Regions from separate parts of the Bacillus hominis genome, predicted to be linked through region 1. Evidence: a T-box and tRNA genes for the amino acid it is inferred to sense, from the RefSeq annotation. Region 1 holds a T-box; the other holds one or more tRNA genes.

What was found. The T-box of region 1 lies ahead of argS (arginine--tRNA ligase). A T-box ahead of a tRNA ligase gene usually reads a tRNA of that ligase, here a tRNA-Arg.
Region 2: it encodes a tRNA-Arg, which carries the amino acid that the T-box ahead of argS (arginine--tRNA ligase) is inferred to sense. The anticodon was not compared.

The regions. Positions count from the first base shown of each region.
Region 1 covers NZ_JAUCFS010000005.1:1,990,640-1,999,149, forward strand. Annotated here, with positions in the region: gene QUF93_RS12690 (thiol-disulfide oxidoreductase DCC family protein) at 1-299, shown strand, start outside; gene QUF93_RS12695 (BrxA/BrxB family bacilliredoxin) at 383-817, shown strand; gene QUF93_RS12700 (class I SAM-dependent methyltransferase) at 867-1,643, shown strand; T-box leader at 1,684-1,897, shown strand; gene argS (arginine--tRNA ligase) at 1,943-3,631, shown strand; gene QUF93_RS12710 (DUF2085 domain-containing protein) at 3,875-4,204, shown strand; gene QUF93_RS12715 (hypothetical protein) at 4,234-4,452, shown strand; partial or broken gene QUF93_RS12720 (class I SAM-dependent methyltransferase) at 4,678-4,863, shown strand; gene QUF93_RS12725 (bacteriocin-processing peptidase family protein) at 5,224-8,510, shown strand, end outside.
Region 2 covers NZ_JAUCFS010000005.1:4,067,058-4,079,877, reverse strand. Annotated here, with positions in the region: gene QUF93_RS23795 (GerMN domain-containing protein) at 1-916, shown strand, start outside; gene rph (ribonuclease PH) at 1,048-1,785, shown strand; gene QUF93_RS23785 (XTP/dITP diphosphatase) at 1,797-2,405, shown strand; gene QUF93_RS23780 (metallophosphoesterase) at 2,419-2,922, shown strand; tRNA gene QUF93_RS23775 (tRNA-Gly) at 3,031-3,104, shown strand; tRNA gene QUF93_RS23770 (tRNA-Arg) at 3,106-3,179, shown strand; gene QUF93_RS23765 (PH domain-containing protein) at 3,230-3,844, opposite strand; partial or broken gene QUF93_RS23760 (group I intron-associated PD-(D/E)XK endonuclease) at 4,001-4,413, shown strand; gene QUF93_RS23755 (hypothetical protein) at 4,702-4,950, shown strand; gene QUF93_RS23750 (hypothetical protein) at 5,148-6,146, shown strand; gene tig (trigger factor) at 6,456-7,733, shown strand; gene clpX (ATP-dependent protease ATP-binding subunit ClpX) at 7,997-9,256, shown strand; gene lonB (ATP-dependent protease LonB) at 9,363-11,033, shown strand; gene lon (endopeptidase La) at 11,219-12,820, shown strand, end outside.

The sequences.
Region 1 (8,510 bases):
AATTTGTTTCATTTCGAGATGAAGATGTAGTTGAGAAATATGAACTTTCTCAAGAATTACAAAGTAAGATGGAACAAAGATTGTATATTTTAAAAAATAATAAGTGGTATGACGGAATTCATAGCATTAACGTATTAGCAAAAGCCGTTCCATCTTATTGGTTTGCAGTGCCTTTTATAAAACTATCTATCGTACTTGGATTTGGAAGCAAAGTATATGATTATATCGCTAACAATAGAAAACTTGTCCCAGTTGGACACTGCCGTGAAGGGGTTTGTGAAATCCCTACAAAAAAATGAAATCATCGTTATCTTTCTTTTGCACCTATTAATAGAGCGTGATATGATGAATTTAGAATGAAAGTTGAAGGAGAGATTACACGATGTCAAATGCTTATGAAGAATACATGCGCCAAATGGTAATTCCAATGCGCCAAGAATTAGTGCGTTCTGGATTTGAAGAATTAACTACAGAAGAATCTGTTACAGAATTTATGGAGAATGCATCAGGTACAACTTTAGTAGTTGTAAACTCAGTTTGTGGTTGTGCAGCTGGTTTAGCACGTCCATCAGCAGGTCAAGCGGTAGTTCGCGCTGAAAAACAACCTGATCATCTTGTAACTGTATTTGCAGGTCAAGATAAAGATGCTACTGCAAAAATGCGTGAATACTTCGGAGAAATCCCTCCATCTTCACCATCTATGGCATTACTAAAAGGAAAAGAAGTTGTTCACTTCATTCACCGTCATGAAATTGAAGGCGCAACAATGGACGAAATTATTACAAACTTAGAACAGGCTTTCGAAAAGAATTGCTAAAGTAGGGGGAGAGTGAATCTCCCTCTTTTCTTTATATAGAGGTGAAAAAATGATAGTAACAACAGCAGGAAGAACAAATAAAGAAATGACAACTTATGCAAATAAGGTAGCGGACGAATTAAATTGTTCTTTCGTTTTACGTAATGATATACCTGTGCACAAACTGCATGAGCAGTATGAACAAGATGTGCTTGTCGTAGGGAAGAACCGATTAGCTATTTATCCAAAAGGTACGGAAGAGTCGTTCTTCTTTCATCCAAATTCAGCGATGTTTCGTGTGAAAAGGTTAATGCGCGGAGAACACGATCCGTTTGTACAAGCTGCTAAATTAGAGAGCGGAATGACAGTATTAGATTGTACGCTCGGTATGGCATCAGATAGTATTGTAGCTAGTTATATTGTTGGTGAAAGTGGAAAAGTAACAGGACTTGAAGGCAATAAATATATGGCTTATATCATGAGAAATGGTTTGAAAACATGGTCTTCATCTGTTTCTGAAATCGATGAAGCGATGCAAAGAATCCAAGTAAAGCAAACGGAGCATTACGCATTTTTAACACAATGTGAAGATAATAGTTATGACGTTGTATACCTTGATCCGATGTTTGAAGAAACTGTAATAGAATCAGATGGAATTAAAGGGTTAAAACACTTCGCTTTGTATCATGATATTACTGATGAAACAATTGCGGAAGCGAAGCGTGTGGCGAGAAAGCATGTCGTTCTGAAAGATCATTTCCGTAGTTCTAGATTTGAAAAACATAATTTTCACGTATACAAAAGAAAAAGTGCAAAGTTTCATTTTGGTGTAATTGACCCTTGCTAATTGTTTGAAAAGATGTATAATAAGCAATAATTAATTAAATATACTGTCTGTGATGAAGAGAGTAGTCTTTTTCAGAAGGAAAGCGAGCTAGGGATGGTGTGAGCCTAGTGCGGAAGAAAAGATGAAGCGCACTTCGGAGATGCTTCTTGAATGAATAGTAGAGTAAGCCGAGGCCCCCTGTCCTCGTTATAAACGGGAAAGTGGTTCGAAATGAACAACAAGGGTGGTACCACGGGTTAAAACTCGTCTCTTATATAGAGACGAGTTTTTTGTGTTTAAAAAAATAAGGAGGTTGTAGTATGGAATATAAAACACAGTTTGCGAAAAGTTTATCAAATATTCTTGCGAATGAATTAACACAAAGTCAAATTTTAGATTTAATTGAAACACCAAAACAAGATGAATTCGGAGATGCAGCGTTCCCATGTTTTTCACTAGCGAAGCAATATAAGAAATCACCAGCTATTATTGCAAAGGAAGTTGTGGAGAAATTAAATGATTCATTCTTTACGAAAGTAGAAGCCGTTGGTCCTTATGTAAACGTCTTTTTTAATCGTCAAACAGTAAGTGATGAAGTATTAAAAACAATTTTAGCGGAGAAAGAAGAGTACGGTCAAAATCACTTTGGATGTGAAAAAACAGTAGTTATCGATTATTCCTCTCCTAATATCGCGAAACCTTTTTCAATGGGGCATTTACGTTCTACAATGATCGGTAATTCGCTGAAACATATTGCCGAAAAATGTGGGTATGAAGTTGTCGGAATTAATTATATTGGCGATTGGGGAACACAGTTTGGAAAATTAATTACCGCATATAAAAAATGGGGAAATGAAGAAGTAGTTAAAGAAGATCCAATACGTGAGTTATTTAAGTTATATGTTCAGTTTCATGAAGAAGTAAAAGAGAATGAAGAACTAGAAGAAGAAGGTCGTGCATGGTTTAAAAAGCTAGAAGAAGGTGATGAAGAAGCAGTCGAGCTTTGGAATTGGTTCCGTTACGAATCTTTAAAAGAATTTTCTCGTATTTATGATCTACTCGGTGTGGAGTTTACAAATTTTCAAGGCGAAGCTTTCTATAACGATAAAATGGAAGACTTTGTTGGGATTTTAGAAGAGCACGACTTACTGGAAGAATCAGAAGGCGCATTAGTCGTTAAATTAGAAGAAGAGGGTATGCCGCCTTGTTTAATTAGAAAATCAGATGGTGCTACCATTTACGCAACACGTGATTTAACAGCGGCATTGTATCGTCAAAACACATACGAATTTGATAAAGCTTTATATGTAGTAGGACCTGAACAAAGCTTGCATTTTAATCAATTTTTCACTGTATTAAAAAAGCTTGGATACACTTGGGTTGATGGAATGGAACATGTACCGTTTGGATTCATTTTAAAAGATGGTAAGAAAATGTCCACACGTAAGGGCAGAATTATATTACTAGAAGAAGTACTTGAAGAAGCAGTTGCACTTGCGAAACAAAATATTGAAGAGAAAAACCCTAATTTAAAACAAAAAGAAGAAGTAGCAAAACAAGTCGGTGTTGGAGCAGTTATTTTCCACGATTTGAAAAATGAGCGTATGCATAATATCGAATTCTCATTAGAAAATATGTTGAAATTTGAAGGGGAAACAGGACCTTATGTACAGTACACGCATGCGCGTGCTTGCTCTATTTTAAGAAAAGAAAGTGTAGAATTTGAAACATGTACTTTTGCATTAAAAGATAATCATAGTTGGAGCGTTGTAAAATTACTCAATAAATTCCCTCAAGTAATTGAAGCGGCCTTCAACAAAAATGAGCCATCCATTATTTCAAAATACGTATTAGATGTAGCACAAGCATTCAATAAATATTACGGTAATGTTCGCATATTAGAAGAGAACGAAGAGAAAGACAGTAGACTCGCATTAGCTTATGCTGTGACGGTTGTATTAAAAGAAGGATTACGTTTACTTGGGGTGGAGGCTCCTGAGGAGATGTAAAATAATAATTTTGTTCTTATACGCAGTGAGAAATATTCAAATTACTTTAGTGAAGAACTGCAGATCAAATTAAAGCGTAATATTGTGATAAAAAGACAAATCAGACGATCATTAACCTGAGTTGTCTTTTTGTATTTTCTTGAATAAATTCTTATCTATAAAGTGTTATACGCTACGAAGTGTAAGAACTATATAATTTTGTTGCGAAATCAATTAAAATATTTGTAGAGAGGATGGTTCGTATTGATCCGAGATTTCATTTTACATATTCCTTGTCATAGAATACCGAAAAGGAGTTTCCTTAAACTACAAAAATACATACCTTTATGTGCACGATGCACAGGTATGTTTATTGGTTTCTGTATGTTCCCAATATATTTTTTTATAACGCCTTCGTTTAGTCTCTCATTAATGTTATCCTTTTTCGCTCAAATTCCATTATTAATCGATGGATTCACCCAAAAGTGGAAATGGAGAAGCAGCACAAATTTACTAAGAGTAACGACCGGTTTATTAAGCGGTAATGGCATGGGATTATTTATTGTATCTAGTATTATATGGATTATATCTTAAACCAAATATCAACGGAGGTAGCTACTTACATGTTTTGGATTTACATAATTCTAATTTTTATATCAGGTGGAAGTGGAATTGGTTTTATCATTCATGAAAAATATATAGAAGCAACAATAGCTTTTGTTATTTGCGTGTTATTTATGGTGCTACTATATTTTTATTTAAAAAGAAGCAAAAAAAGGGGGAATTTAGATTGTGACGTAATAGATTGTACCGATTGCTCAGATTGTGATTGTACTACCTAATTTTCTGTTTATTCCAATATTGTTATGAAAAGGAATATATATCGTTTCAGGTATGTAGTCCTTTTTATTTTTTTTAGATTAGTTTGTCAAATAAGTGGGAGAGTAAAGAATATGTACAATTTAACGTATTAATTAAAATTAAACATCTCTAAAATTTTTAGAAACATAGGAATACATTTATTAAATGGAGAACTATAGTTTTGTATATAAAAGGAGGCATGGGTTTTGGAAAAATATGATTGGAATAGTAGGCTAGCGTATTTAAGAAATACGAGAGATTTATATTATAACGATGATTATTTAAGTTTTTTAGTCAATTTAGTTTGGAAGATTACTGAACCTGTACATATTGTTGATTATGGTTGTGGATATGGTTATTTAGGTTTAATTTTGTTGCCTTTACTTCCAAATCGATATCCTTTGTCGAATCGTTAATATATTTTGAGTTACGGTAGATATGTTTGAAAAATCGTTGATATATTGTAAGTTGCGATAGATATATTTAAATAATTGTTGATATAATTTCATTTGCTGATTATGATCTCTAAAACATTGTTTCAAGATAATACGATATTACATCAAATTAAATAAAATACCAAGAAAAATCATCGTTTTTAAGATATTTAGTTGTAAACTTGAATAATATTAAATAATATCGTTCATTATATGAGGTTTTAGTTGAATGCATACTATATGATGTGTAAAATCTAAGCAAGTAGGTTAGAATACTGCTTGCAAATGGCAGTATAAATAATAATTTGAGGTGAATGCATGCTAGATTTTAAGCAATTAGAGATTTGTTTAAAAGAAAAGAGATTTGTAGATGGATTACAGGAGATAAATAATGAAATTGCACATATAAAAGAAACGAAAAAGTTATCATACGTGAAGAACTGGCTTTCTAACGTTTCATCACCCAAGGAGTTTGATACATTAATTCGTCTTGCTGATGAAGGTTTGATGCATCAATACAGCTCCTTTTTAATTCGTTATACTTATAAAAAATTCCCAAATATGAGAACGCTCTCTTTATATTGTGATGAGTTAATTGATGAGCGTAAAATCCTTGATGCTGAACAATTATTAAAAGATTCTTTGGAAGAGGTAAATGAAGAAGAAACTGATGCGGATGTTTTAACGAAAGCATATTTTACGTTAGTTAGATGTTTGTTAGATATGAAGCGCAATGAAGAGGCTTATGCCTATATGCAAAAGGCAGAAAAGTATAGTACACGCGCAGTTTTTGATAAATGGGGTTACTTATATATACAGACTGGTGAGTGGGAGAAAGCAGAGGAACAACTTTTAGCTGGTCAGCAGCATAAAGATTGTGAAGAGTTAGCTACGTACTTATTGGCGCAATTATATGCATATAAAGGTGAACAGCAGCGAGCATTACAACTCATTAATGATGCGATTGCAAAGTTCCCTCAAGTACCATATTTCTATTTTGAAAAAGTAAAATATTTATTAGATTTAGAGTGCTATGAAGAAATGTTAGTGGTAATAGATAAAATGAATCATATGCTTCCGCATCATGCATATACAACTTATTTTGTACATTTACGTGCAGAAGCATTTTATAAAATGAATAATATTCACGATTTGCAAGCACTATTGAAAAGTGAAAAGAGTTTAAAAAATTCTCTATATCATCATATAGAAAAAAATCCTGATGGAAAAAAGGTTCGCTTACCGATAGTTCCGGTTGTACAGAAGGATAACTATTGCGTTCCGACTAGTTTGGAAATGATGTTAGGGGTATGGGGAGAAAAACGTACGCAAGACGAAATTGCACAACATATTTTTGATGTAACAGGTTCTAAGTTTTCAGATACAGTTACATATATAGAAGAGCAAGGTTACGAATATCGTTATTTTCAAGGGAATGAGGAAAATTATAAGAAATTACTCAATCAAGGTATTCCCGTTTTATTAAGTATAGATATTGAGCACGCTTCCCATGTACAAGTGCTTTCTGGTTATGACGATGTACTGCAAGCTTTTTATATTCAAGATCCGAATTTCTTGGAACCGATTCTTGTGGAATATGATAAGTTACAAGAAAAATATCGTTATACAGATTGTTTAGCTATTACGTTTATACCAAAAGATAGAATGGAACAACTTTCATTTTTAAATGAGGAAGAACACACTTATTATAAAACAATCTTTTCTCTTACAGATCATTTAGCTGAGCAAGATAAAGAGGGAATTGAAAAGTTAGTACTATTTTTAAAAGAAACAAGTGAAAACCCAAACACTTGGCTATATACGATTAAACATTTAGATGCTGAGGTAGATAAAGATTTTATTCAGTTTTGTATAGAAAAATTAATGGAAAAGTTTCCAAGCTCTGACTTTGTGAAATTGCATAGTGCACAGTGTTTTATTCGTCTGCAAGATATGGAAAAAGCAGGACATATGCTTCAAAGTGTGGAGAAGAAAAGCAATCAAGCGTTGTATCATTTTATAAATGGACGTTATTCTTTTGAGCAAGATAATTATGCAGAAGCGATTGCTAGTTTTCGTTCATCATTACAATTGGATGCAGATCAACCAGTTGCGTGGAGTTTCTTAGCATTATCATACATGTATATGGATCAATCCGAAAAGGGGCTAGAGTATTCTCTAACAGCTATAGAACGTAGCCCAGAAAGGTTTACACTTGTAAATCACGGTTTAATTTTAATAGATTTAGAACGATATGAAGAAGCATATGGATTCTTTAATGATTTATTAAAAGAATATAAGTATGAAGCGCACATATGGTATGAACGTGCAAGATGTGCTCAGCATTTAGGGAAAGTGTATTTGGCGGTAAAAGGACTTAAAGTAGCAATTCAATTAGATAAAACAGCAGCCTATTTATATACGAAGCTTTCGGAAATCTATGAATCAGATATGGATGATGAGAAAAGTACGAAGGAAATTTTATTACAAGGAATTCAAAATTGTGAAGATCAGGCATCTTTATATGTTCGTTTAGGAGATGTACATTTTCAAAATGATGAACTTGAAGAAGCGGAAACTATATATAAGCGTTCTTTAGAAGAAAATAATGAAGATGTATATTCTCATTTCGGTTTAACTCAAGTTTATATGGCAAAGGAACAATATGAGGATGCAAAAAACTATATTGTTAGTATCAATAAGCAATTTGAAGACAATCAAGATTTCCTTATGAATGCTGGCATGGTGCTATGGGATGCTGAAATGGCATTAGGTGGGGATGAAAAAGAGTTAAAACTTGCACTTTCTAAATTAGAGAACGGTATACGAAGCGTATACGCTAATATAGCGAGCGTGTTGGATGAGTATGTAAATCGAATAAAAGACACAGCTTTTGTGCAACGAGGCATAGCGTTTTTAAGAACGTTAGAAAAAGAGAAAACGGAAGTAATTGAATACGGTTGTTACGCTGGTGTTTTATATGAATCTATTGGACAGTATGATCAAGCAATGAAGAGATACAACAAGGCAATAGAACAAAAGAGAACTGCATTTCCATATTTTCGAATTGGCGAAACATATATGGCATTAGGACAATTGACAGAAGCAAAACAAGCGTATGAAACATGTTTAGAGCTTGATGCAAACTTCCGAGGTGTACATTTACAACTTGCAGAAATATATGAAAAAGAAGAGAATCGTTCCAAAGAACAAAATCATATGGTCCAGGCGATGAAAGAAGAACCAATGCATATAAATATGGAATATTTAGCGCAGCTTTCAGTAGAAATGAATCTTCAGGAAGAATTGCTAGTTGAATTAGAAAAATTAGCGGAAGAAGTTCCTGAAACATGGCGTTTAGATGCGATTGCATACGTGTTTGGCGCGATGGATGATATAGATAAAGAAAAAGAATATATCGAATATGCAATGAAAATAGATGAAGAGCATGTGGAAGTACTATATCATTATGCGAAAGTGCTAGTTAAAAAGCAGAGTGCAGAAGCAATCGAAGTTGCGCTGAAAGTAATGCATAAAGATTTGGAAAGTGAACGTATATTTGGTGTGTACGTAAAAGCAATGGAACAACATAAAAAATTATCCCA
Region 2 (12,820 bases), 2.1 Mb from region 1:
TGAAAAGAAAGAAACAGCTAAAAAAGATAAACAAGGGCAAACAGTAAATAGAGAGTTATACCTCGTTGATAAAAATGGATATGTCGTACCGCAAACTATTGCAATGCCTACTCCGAAAGCGAATGAAGTTGTAAAGCAAACGTTAGAGTATCTTGTGAAAGATGGACCAGTAACAAATTTACTGCCAAATGGATTTCGAGCAGTCCTTCCAGCGAATACGACGATGACCTTGGATTTGAAAAAAGGTGGGACAGCAGTAATTGATTTCTCTAAAGAAATGAAAAATTATTCAAAAGAAGAAGAGCGTCAAATTGTTGAATCAGTAGCGTGGACTTTGACTCAATTTACAGAAATAAAACAAGTGCAGTTCCAAATAAATGGTGAAAAGCTAGCGAAGATGCCTGTTGCGGGTACACCGCTTGGTGAAGGTGTAAGTCGTGCGAATGGAATTAACTTTGATGATGAACAAGTAGCAGATGTAACGCATACAAAACCAGTTACACTTTACTTTATGGCGCAAAATAATAATAAGCAGCAATATTACGTACCGGTAACAAGACGTGTTGCAGAAGGGAAAGAAAATGATTATGCAGCAATTGTGGATGAACTTGTAAAAGGTCCGATTCACGGTTCGTTACTAAATGATTTTAATCCGGGAGTTAAGCTTATTACGAATCCGAAAGTGCAGGACGGAAATCTTACATTAAACTTTAATGAAAATATATTTGTAAACCCAGATAAAAATATGATTTCAAATTATGTATTGAAGTCGTTGGTCTTATCTTTAACGGAAAAACAAGGTGTGAAAAATGTTTCTATTGAAGTGAATGGGAAAGCGAATCTTATGGATGAGAAGGGTGAAAAGCTAATAAAACCTGTTGATCGGCCACAAAACGTAAATACAGGTAGTTTTTAATCGCGAATAATTTGATATACTTATGTAAGAAAGGGGAATTGCTTTTTGAGTTCCCCTTCTTCTATTGTATACATATCATACATTTAAATTTGGCTATACTAATGAGTAGTAGTTATGAGGGGGTTATTTTTATGCGAGTAGATGGTAGAGGACAAGCAGAGCTACGCCATATACATATTCATACAAATTATTTAAAACATCCAGAGGGATCGGTACTAATTGAAGTTGGGGATACAAAGGTAATTTGTTCAGCGACAATTGAAGAGCGTGTACCGCCGTTTATGCGTGGAGAAGGAAAAGGTTGGGTAACAGCAGAATACGCAATGATTCCACGTGCGACAGAGCAACGTACAATCAGGGAGTCAAGTAAAGGGAAAGTAACAGGGCGCACAATGGAAATCCAGCGTTTAATTGGACGAGCATTACGTGCGGTTGTTGATTTAGAAGCGCTTGGCGAAAGAACGGTTTGGATTGACTGTGATGTAATTCAAGCGGATGGAGGAACGAGAACAGCTTCTATTACAGGTGCTTATGTAGCAATGGTATTAGCTTTTGAAAAATTATTGCAAGCAGACAAAGTATCTAAAATTCCGGTGAAAGATTATTTAGCGGCAACGTCAGTAGGCATTGTTGAAGAACAAGGTGTCGTTTTAGATTTAAATTATGCTGAAGATTCTAAAGCAGACGTTGATATGAACGTTATTATGACTGGAAAAGGTCAGTTTGTTGAAGTACAAGGAACTGGAGAAGAAGCGACGTTTAGCAGAGCTGAATTAAATGAACTACTTGATGCTGCTGAACAAGGGATTTTCCAACTTGTTGAAAAGCAAAAAGAAGCGTTAGGTGACATCGTATCTCATATAGAGTAGAGGTGGAAAATATGAAGCAAGTTGTTGTAGCGACGAAAAATCTTGGGAAAGTACGTGAGTTTGCTGAGTTATTTGAGAGATTTGACTTAGAAGTGAAATCTTTACACGATTTTCCTCATATTGAAGAAGTCGAAGAAACTGGTGAAACATTTGAAGAAAATGCAATTTTAAAAGCAGATAGTCTGAGTAAGCAGTTGGATTCTATCGTAATTGCAGATGATTCAGGTCTGATTGTGGATGCTTTGAACGGAAAACCAGGTGTGCATTCAGCTCGTTTTGCTGGAGAACCGAAAGATGACCAAGCGAATATCGATAAAGTTTTGCAAGAGTTAACTGACGTCGACTTTGAAAAACGTAAAGCTCGTTTTTACTGTGCATTAGCAGTTGCATTCCCAGAAGCAGATAAAGAACCGGTAATTGTGAATGGAACGTGTGAAGGATATATTTTAGAACAGCGCCGCGGGGAAAACGGTTTTGGATATGATCCAATCTTTTATGTGGAAGAATATAAAAAAGCGATGGCGGAACTAAGTTCTGATGAGAAAAATGCCATTAGTCACCGCGGGCGTGCTCTTCGTAAGTTAGAAGAAAAAATCCCGGAATGGTTTTTAGGAGAATAAGGGAGAGAGATTGATGAAAGCTTTAATCGTAAGCGATAGTCATAGCTCTGTGAAGGAATTACAGCAGTTAAAAGAGAAGTACGAAGGGAAAGTAGATGTCATGATTCATTGTGGTGATTCAGAGCTAACACCTGCTCACGAAGAGCTGCAAGGTTTCCATGTTGTAAAAGGGAATTGTGATTATGCTAACTTTCAAGATGAAATTGTAACTGATGTAGATGGAATTCGTTTCTTAGTTGTACACGGTCATCGTCATAATGTGAAAATGACATTACAAACATTAGCATATCATGCAGAAGAAGTAGGAGCGCAAGTAGCATGCTTTGGACATTCTCATGTATTAGGGGCAGAATTACTTGATGGGATTTTATTTATTAATCCAGGAAGTATTTTGCTCCCGCGCTCTCGTGTAGAAAAGACATTCGCTTTATTAGAAATGGATGAAAATCATATAGAAGTTCGTTTTGAAACATTAGACGGACAGCTGGTGGAACAAGCAACTTTTAAAAGAGGATAATAAAAATTATCCTCTTTTAAAAAAGTGTTGACTTTATAAGTGGTTATGAATATAATAAATATTGTCGATAGGGCAACGGCGCTAACGAAGAAAAATGAAATAACATATGCGGGTGTAGTTTAGTGGTAAAACAAGAGCCTTCCAAGCTCTGGTCGAGAGTTCGATTCTCTTCACCCGCTCCATGTCCCAGTAGCTCAGCCGGATAGAGCATACGCCTTCTAAGCGTACGGTCGGGAGTTCGAATCTCTCCTGGGACGCTAAGAAAACCTTGTTATCTTTTGATAACAAGGTTTTTTGTTTGTTTAAATTAGTTATTAATAAACTTTTCAAAGACAAAACCGTAATCTTTTACGTTATATTGCTTTTTCGTATCAACGAGCCAGTTAAAGGCAATCTCATTCATCTCTTTAAATTGCTCTGCTAAATTTACTTGGGCGTTTGAAATACGGCTGAAAGCGTTAGATGCCATATCTAGACTTTTGTGTGCATACTGCAATGTAATATCGTTGTCGTATGAGATTTCTTCTATTTTAAGTAAAGCCTTATATAAATCTTTTAATTCTTCAATATGTTTTTTATGAACATCAATTGAGTAATGTTCATCTCCCATATGAAATTTAATTTCTACATCTAAATCAATTGTGCCTGCAGTTTCAAGTGCTACGTTTTTAATTTGATATTTACTATAGCTATAGCGGCGAAGTGTACGCTTTTTGCTTGTCGCACTTGTACCGTCTAAGTGGATTAGTCCTTTGTTTGTGAAACAGTATTCATCTGTTTTTGATTTAATTAGAAAATATATTTTCTCCCCGTCTTCATGCATCACGTAATCATCAGCATCAACCTTATCATAATCCTGCGGCGTAATGACAGAACCTACATCACTTAATCCTAAAACATCAGCAGCCATTTTTTTAAACATATATAATCCCCCTTGTAAATTAAATTCTTAATAGTACAAAAATATATTAACACGATTTTAACAAAGTGTTTTCTTTTAATGAGAAAATATTTGAAGGTAAGTTAAAAAAATTAACGAATATTATTTTGAAAATATGTAAAAAGGTGCTGAGAAAAAGTGTACCACCATACAAAAACAAAAGGAGATTTAGCTGTTTTAAAGGCTCAAGTTGATTTGTATGAAAAGGATATATGGTTTTAACACCACAAACAGAGCATTCTCCGTTTGATCTTGCAGTGTACAAAGGTAGTGTTTTTAAAAGGGTACAAGTTAAATATAGAGAATTGAATGCAAGAGGGATACTAGAAGTTAGATTCCGTTCTAGTTATTCTACGGCAAGCGGAGTCGCTACAAAAGAAGTGAATGAAGAAGAAATAGATGTGTATTGCATATATTGTCCACAAACTGATTTGTGTTATTATTTCGATCCTAAATCATTTAATAAATCCATTAGTTTGAGAGTGGATTCCTCAAAAAATCATCAAGAGAAAAAGGTTAATTTTGCAAATGATTATAGAGAAATTCCGTGAATTCGCCTCTAGTTACTTACATGAGGCGTTTTTTTATTTGTTTTGAAATCTTACAATTCTGTAAGGTAACTGTAAGGAAGTTCGATGGTAACAAATTACGAATCCTCTATAATGAAGATAACAACGATACATGAGGAGGAAGAGATGATGAAAGGATTAATTGTAACGGGTTTAACAGTAGCTTTTGGGTTTGTGGCGTATGAAAAGTTAACATATGTAATTGATGTTGTAAAACATTTAGTAGCGTAGAAAAAACTGCCATGAGAGGGAAAGGGAATGAGTGAATGAATGGAATGGTTATTTGGAATTATAGGTACTTGTAGTGTAGTGTTATTGTTTTTTGTCCCGAGTGGTATACTTAGTTCGACAACGAGTTTGTTCTTCTTAAGTTTGTTTGCTTGTACGATGCTTATCATTATGTTTTTAATGAAGCGAAGTAAACCAATCTTCTATTTTAGCATGATTGTTATGGCAATTATTGTTCTCCAAATTATTACCCTTGTTATATACCCCACAGTTATAAATGCTTTCCATTAATGATGAATCCTCTGCGTCTGTTGCTGAGGGTTTTTGTTTGTGAAAAATGAATTTCATTTAAAAATTTGTTGCTTTTTCGTTATAAAAATAGAATATTCCTATATTTCAAATAAATAATTTTGGAATGTTGTGTTCTCATTACGCATTTGATATATTTACTTTGAAGATCATTAAAATCTAGAAAAAGAGGCGGACGTATGGATAAAAAAGAAAATACGGTCGTATTGTTTCCGCAACTATCAGAACGCTATATTGATAAAGGTTTTTTAGCGTTGAAAGAGCGGGAATTCGAAGATGCATTGCGCTGCTTTGAAATATTACGTCAGTATAATGCAGAAACGGAACAAACGGAATTAGCTTCAGTTATTTGTTTGTTAGAATTAAAACGTATGGAAGAAGCGAAAGACAAATGTGAACAGTTACTTGAAACAGGAGCTGTACTATTTGGTGATATTCTTGAAACATATGTGACTATTTTGGTTCAAACAAATGATTATGAAGGTGTTATTGAAACTGTTGAAAAAGTTTTGCAAACGAAAGACATAATGCCGGAACAAAAAGAAAAATTAGCGCAGCTCGCTTTATTTGCAGAAGGAATGCTAAATGAGGAAGATGCATCATTAGCGGATTCTAATTTTGATTTGGACGAGTTTACTAATGAGATTTTTGGTGAAAACTTCGGGCAAAAGTTAAGGGCAATTCAGCAACTTTCGTTAAAAGAACTGGATCTTGCACTTCCTACTTTAAAGAAATTTTTAATAGACGAAGATCAGCACCCTTATTTAAAAACTTCTATTTTGTATAAAATGGTAGAAAATCAAATAGAAGAAGAGATAGAAGTAGAGAAGTTTGGAAATACGATAAAGGTGATTCCAGCATTTACAGGTCATAATGAGGAGCAATCCGATAACATTATACATATATTATCAAGCCGATTAGAGCAAAATTATCCAGATATATTTAGTGCAATGGTTACATACTGGAAAGAATTACAAAATAGCATTTTCCCATTCCCTCTATTAATGGATAAAGTAGAAATTTGGGCTGCCGTCTTAGAGAGAATTGGAAGAAAGCGTTTCGGATTGGCTATTGATGAAGAAGAACTTATGACAGCATACAATATTGAATTTGAGGAATTTCATATTGCCTATCAATGGTTATTGCGTATTGAAAGAGAAGGGTATTTGCCCGTATAATTATGAAAAAGAATCGTTCAGTTATTGAAACGAGCACATTCTATGTTATAATGTAAGGGTTGCAAAAGGCAGAAATCTGCCTGTTTGTAAGAGAAGAGGAGTATAATTCTCTTACTTAATATGTTTCATATTATTCTCGAACAAAATATACCGTAGTTGTCTTTTAGACAATTAGTAGATTGGAACATTGTATCTGAAAGCTTTTGCTAGAGGATTATTTGTACATTTGTTATTTCAAAAAAGAGATAATAAAAATCTTAATCTATAGAGGTATGTGCATACATTATTATAGTTGGAGGGAAAGAATAAATGTCTACAAAATGGGAAAAATTAGAAGGTAACGTTGGCGTTTTAACAATCGAAGTTGATGCTAAAGAAGTAAATAACTCTATCGACGCTGCATTCAAAAAAGTAGTAAAAACAATTAATGTACCAGGTTTCCGTAAAGGAAAAATGCCTCGTCCATTATTCGAACAACGCTTTGGTATTGAATCTTTATACCAAGATGCTTTAGATATCATCTTACCAAAAGCATACGGTGAAGCAATCGATGAAGCTGGTATCTTCCCAGTTGCTCATCCTGAGATTGACATCGAGAAATTCGAAAAAGGCCAAAACTTAATTTTCACTGCAAAAGTTACTGTAAAACCTGAAGTTAAATTAGGTGATTACAAAGGTTTAGCAGTAGAAAAAGTTGAAACAACTGTAACTGACGAGGATGTAGAGAACGAAGTAAAAGCTTTACAAGAGCGTCAAGCTGAACTAGTTGTTAAAGAAGAAGGAACTGTTGCAGATGGTGATACAGCTGTAATCGACTTCGAAGGTTTCGTTGATGGCGAAGCATTTGAAGGCGGAAAAGGCGAAAACTATTCTCTTGCAATCGGTTCTGGTACTTTCATCCCAGGTTTCGAAGAGCAAGTAATTGGTCTTAAAGCTGGTGATTCTAAAGAAGTTGAAGTATCATTCCCAGAAGAGTACCATGCTGCTGAATTAGCTGGTAAACCAGCAACATTCAAAGTAACAATTCACGAAATCAAAACAAAAGAACTTCCTGAGTTAAACGACGAGTTCGCTAAAGAAGCTGACGAAGAAGTTACAACTCTTGATGAATTAAAAACAAAACTTCGTACAAACTTAGAAGAAGGCAAAAAGCACGAAGCTGAGCACAAAGTACGTGACGAAGTAGTAGAATTAGCTGCTGCTAACGCTGAAATCGACATTCCAGAAGCTATGATCGACACTGAGTTAGATCGTATGGTTCGTGAATTCGAGCAACGTTTAAGCCAACAAGGTATGAACCTTGAGCTTTACTACCAATTCACAGGTACAGATGCTGACAAATTAAAAGAGCAAATGAAAGAGGATGCACAAAAACGTGTAAGAATCAATCTTGTTCTTGAAGCTATCATTGAAGCTGAAAACATCGAAGTTACTGAAGAAGAAGTAACTGCAGAAGTTGAAAAAATGGCTGAAATGTACGGTATGCCAGTAGACGCTATCAAGCAAGCTCTTGGAAGCGTAGACGCTTTAGCTGAAGATCTTAAAGTGCGTAAAGCTGTAGACTTCTTAGTAGACAACGCTGCATAATAAAATAACAAGGCGCGATTTTAATCGTGCCTTGTTTTATAAATATAGAAATATATTTATAAAACTTCTCGATGAAGAAGGAAAAGTTCCTTTGTAAGTCGAATATACATATTTCAAAAGTTTTAAAATTTTTTATTTGTACATAACTAGTCATATTATTTGTATTTCTCGCCACGTAGTGACATAATATGTATTTACATACGATACATTTATCGTGTACATACGAAGGCAAGAGATTAGCACTTTGTAAGGGGTGTGAAAATATGTTTAAATTTAATGATGAAAAAGGTCAATTAAAATGTTCTTTCTGTGGTAAAACACAAACGCAAGTTCGAAAGCTAGTTGCAGGTCCAGGTGTTTACATTTGTGACGAGTGTATCGAGCTTTGTACTGAAATTGTACAAGAGGAGCTTGCGAAGGACGAAGAAGTAGAATTCAAAGATGTACCGAAACCGGTAGAAATTCGTGAAATCTTAGATGAGTATGTCATCGGACAAGATAACGCGAAAAAAGCACTAGCGGTAGCGGTATATAACCATTACAAACGCATTAATTCTAACAGCAAAATTGATGATGTAGAATTAGCGAAGAGTAATATTTCACTTATTGGGCCAACTGGTAGTGGTAAAACATTATTGGCACAAACATTAGCGCGTATTTTAAATGTTCCATTTGCGATCGCTGACGCAACATCTTTAACAGAAGCTGGATATGTAGGGGAAGATGTAGAAAACATCTTACTAAAATTAATCCAAGCAGCTGATTATGATGTAGAGAAAGCGGAAAAAGGAATCATTTATATTGATGAGATTGATAAAGTGGCACGTAAGTCCGAAAATCCATCAATTACACGTGATGTATCTGGTGAAGGCGTACAGCAGGCACTTCTGAAAATTTTAGAAGGTACTGTAGCAAGCGTTCCACCTCAAGGTGGTCGTAAGCACCCGCATCAAGAGTTTATTCAAATTGATACAACGAACATCCTATTCATTTGTGGTGGAGCGTTTGATGGCATCGAGCCTATTATTAAACGTCGCCTTGGTGAGAAAGTAATTGGATTTGGTGCTGAGAAGAAAAATGCTGATGTAAATGAGAAGCATGTTTTATCTCACGTTTTACCAGAGGATCTTTTAAGATTCGGTTTAATTCCGGAGTTTATCGGTCGTCTTCCAGTTATTGCGAACCTAGAGCCGCTTGATGAAGATGCTCTTGTAGATATTTTAACTAAACCGAAAAATGCACTTGTTAAGCAATTCCAAAAACTATTGGAGCTTGACGATGTTGAGTTAGAGTTTGAAGAAGGTGCACTAGTTGAGATTGCGAAAAAAGCAATTGAACGTAAAACAGGTGCTCGTGGACTTCGTTCTATTATTGAAGGCTTGATGCTTGATGTAATGTTCGAACTTCCATCTCGCAAAGATATCGAGAAGTGTATTCTTACGAAAGAAACAGTAGCTGATAATGAACCGCCGAAATTGGTGTTACAAGACGGTACTGTACTTGATACAAAAACATCTGCATAATGCGAAGAAGAAACAGCAATTTTTATAATTGCTGTTTTTCTTTATGTTTAGCACTATTCCTCCCAGGAAATACTAAAAGGTAAAACATAGCGGGAGGAAATGAATTATGAGCTGGACAAATATATTTTTACTTGTTCAACTTGTTTTTGGCGTAATTGTCGGATTGTATTTTTGGCACTTACTTCGAAATCAGCGAACACAAAAAGTTTCAATTGATCGAGAATCGAAAAAAGAATTAGAGCAGCTTCGTAAAATGCGTGAGGTTTCTTTAACAGAGCCACTTGCGGAAAAGGTACGTCCTACATCCTTTGTAGACATTGTGGGGCAAGAAGACGGGATTAAGTCGTTAAAAGCGGCTCTTTGTGGTCCTAATCCGCAACATGTGATCATATACGGTCCGCCAGGTGTCGGAAAGACAGCGGCAGCACGCCTTGTATTAGAAGAAGCGAAACGAAATCCGAAATCCCCATTTCGTACAAATGCAACATTTATCGAACTTGATGCAACGACAGCTAGGTTTGATGAGCGTGGTATTGCGGATCCATTAATTGGTTCAGTGCATGATCCGATTTATCAAGGAGCAGGTGCAATGGGGCAAGCTGGTATCCCACAGCCGAAAAAAGGGGCTGTAACAGATGCGCATGGTGGTATTTTGTTCATCGATGAGATTGGTGAATTACATCCAATTCAAATGAATAAAATGCTAAAGGTGTTAGAAGATCGGAAAGTATTTTTGGAAAGTGCGTACTATAGTGAAGAAAATTCGATGATTCCAACGTATATACATGATATTTTTCAAAAAGGTTTACCTGCAGATTTTCGCTTAGTTGGTGCAACGACGCGTTCGCCAGAGGAAATTCCTCCTGCAATTCGGTCGCGTTGTTTAGAAGTGTTCTTCCGTGAGTTAGATACAGAAGAAATTCAAAAAGTAGCGAAAAATGCAGCTGATAAAGTGGAAATGCAAGTAGGTGAGAACGGTATCGAAATGATTGGAATGTATGCAAGAAATGGACGAGAAGCAATTAATCTCGTGCAAATTTCTGCTGGTATGGCGATAAATGAAGAACGATCTTTCATTAAAGATGAAGATATTGAGTGGGTTGTTCATTCTAGTCAGCTTACACCAAAGTACGAAAAACGTATTTATCCAATTCCAAGAATCGGTCTTGTGAACGGGCTTGCTGTATATGGACCGAATACAGGTGCGTTATTAGAAATTGAGGTAACAGCTATTCCTGCGAAAGATAAAGGGTCAGTAAATGTCACTGGAATTGTAGAAGAGGAAAGTATTGGTAGCCAAACGAAATCGATTCGTCGAAAAAGTATGGCGAAAGGTTCTGTTGATAATGTGTTAACAGTACTTCGTTCTCTAGATGTGTTGCCAGAAGGGTATGATATACATATTAATTTTCCTGGTGGTATCCCGATTGATGGTCCTTCAGCAGGTATTGCTATGGCAACAGGTGTCTATTCAGCAGTGCATCGTACGTATGTGAATAATGAAGTAGCGATGACAGGTGAGATAAGTATCCACGGAGAGGTGAAGCCTATTGGTGGTGTGTACGCAAAAATAAAAGCTGCGAAAAAAGCGGGAGCTAAGAAAGTCATCATTCCGGCTGAAAACATGCAACCATTTTTGTATACAATAAAGGGAATTGAAATCATTCCTGTTCGCAAATTAAAAGAAGTATTTGAATTAACATTTATGCAGGAAAATATGCATCGTGAGCTTGATGTGCATACTTCTTTGGATGAAACAGATGCACAATCAATGTGAGAATATATAATAATAAAAATTTGCCAGACTTCGTTTAAGTTTGTATGCTTAAGCGGGGTCTTTTTTCTTTTCGTGAGGCACAAAAAAACAGGGGATTTACAATTGCGAAGAATCTCTGCAATTGCATCTAGATGTATTGTAATATAAAATAGTTGAACAGGAGTTTAATTTATTATGGAGGTGCTATGTCTAGTATGAATACGAATGAAAGAATTGTGCCCCTCCTACCATTAAGAGGCATTCTCGTATATCCAACGATGGTTCTGCATCTTGATGTAGGACGTGATAAATCGATACAAGCACTAGAGCAGGCGGCAATGGATGAAAATATCATCTTTTTAGCGATGCAAAAAGAAATGAATATCGACGATCCGAAAGAAGATGACATATATAGTGTAGGTACAGTGGCGAAAGTGAAGCAAATGTTAAAATTGCCGAACGGTACGCTTCGTGTCCTTGTAGAAGGTTTACATAGAGCAGAAGTAGTAGAGTTTATCGAAGAAGAAAATGTGGTACAAGTTTCTATTAGAACAGTAACTGAAGAAGTAGAAGATGATTTAGAAGAGAAGGCTCTTATGCGTACGTTACTGGAGCATTTCGAACAATATATTAAAGTTTCGAAAAAAGTTTCAAATGAAACATTTGCAACGGTAGCTGATATAGAAGAACCCGGAAGACTAGCTGATTTAATTGCTTCTCACTTACCGATTAAAACGAAGCAGAAACAAGAGATTTTAGAGATTGTATCTGTGAAAGAACGACTACATACACTTATTTCAATTATTCAAGATGAACAAGAGTTACTTAGCCTAGAAAAGAAAATTGGACAAAAAGTGAAACGTTCAATGGAGCGCACGCAAAAAGAATATTTTTTACGTGAGCAAATGAAGGCGATTCAAACTGAACTTGGTGATAAAGAAGGCAAGGGCGGGGAAGTTGAAGAACTTCGTGAGAAAATTGAACAGTCGGGAATGCCTGAAGAAACAATGAAGGCTGCACTGAAAGAATTAGATCGTTATGAAAAGTTACCTGTAAGTTCTGCTGAGAGTGGTGTCATTCGTAATTATATTGATTGGTTATTAGCTCTTCCATGGACAACAGCAACAGAGGATATGATTGACCTCGCTCATTCCGAAGAAATTTTAAATAAAGATCATTACGGTCTTGAAAAAGTGAAAGAGCGAGTACTTGAGTATTTAGCTGTACAGAAGTTAACGAATTCATTAAAAGGACCAATTCTTTGTCTAGTAGGACCTCCTGGGGTTGGGAAAACTTCGTTAGCACGTTCTATTGCAACATCGTTAAATCGTAATTTTGTACGTGTTTCTCTTGGTGGTGTGCGTGATGAATCTGAAATTCGTGGTCACCGTCGTACATATGTAGGAGCGATGCCAGGACGTATTATTCAAGGTATGAAAAAGGCGAAAACAGTTAATCCAGTCTTCTTATTAGATGAGATTGATAAAATGTCTAACGATTTCAGGGGAGACCCATCAGCGGCGTTACTTGAAGTGTTAGATCCAGAACAAAATCATAACTTCAGTGATCATTACATTGAAGAGCCATATGATTTATCGAAAGTTATGTTCGTTGCAACTGCTAATACACTTGCAAGTGTTCCAGGCCCATTGCTTGACCGTATGGAAATCATTTCGATTGCTGGTTATACAGAACTTGAAAAGGTGCACATTGCTCGTGAGCATTTATTGCCGAAACAATTAAAAGAGCACGGTTTGCGAAAAGGTAATTTGCAAGTGCGTGATGAAGCGCTTCTTGAAATTATTCGT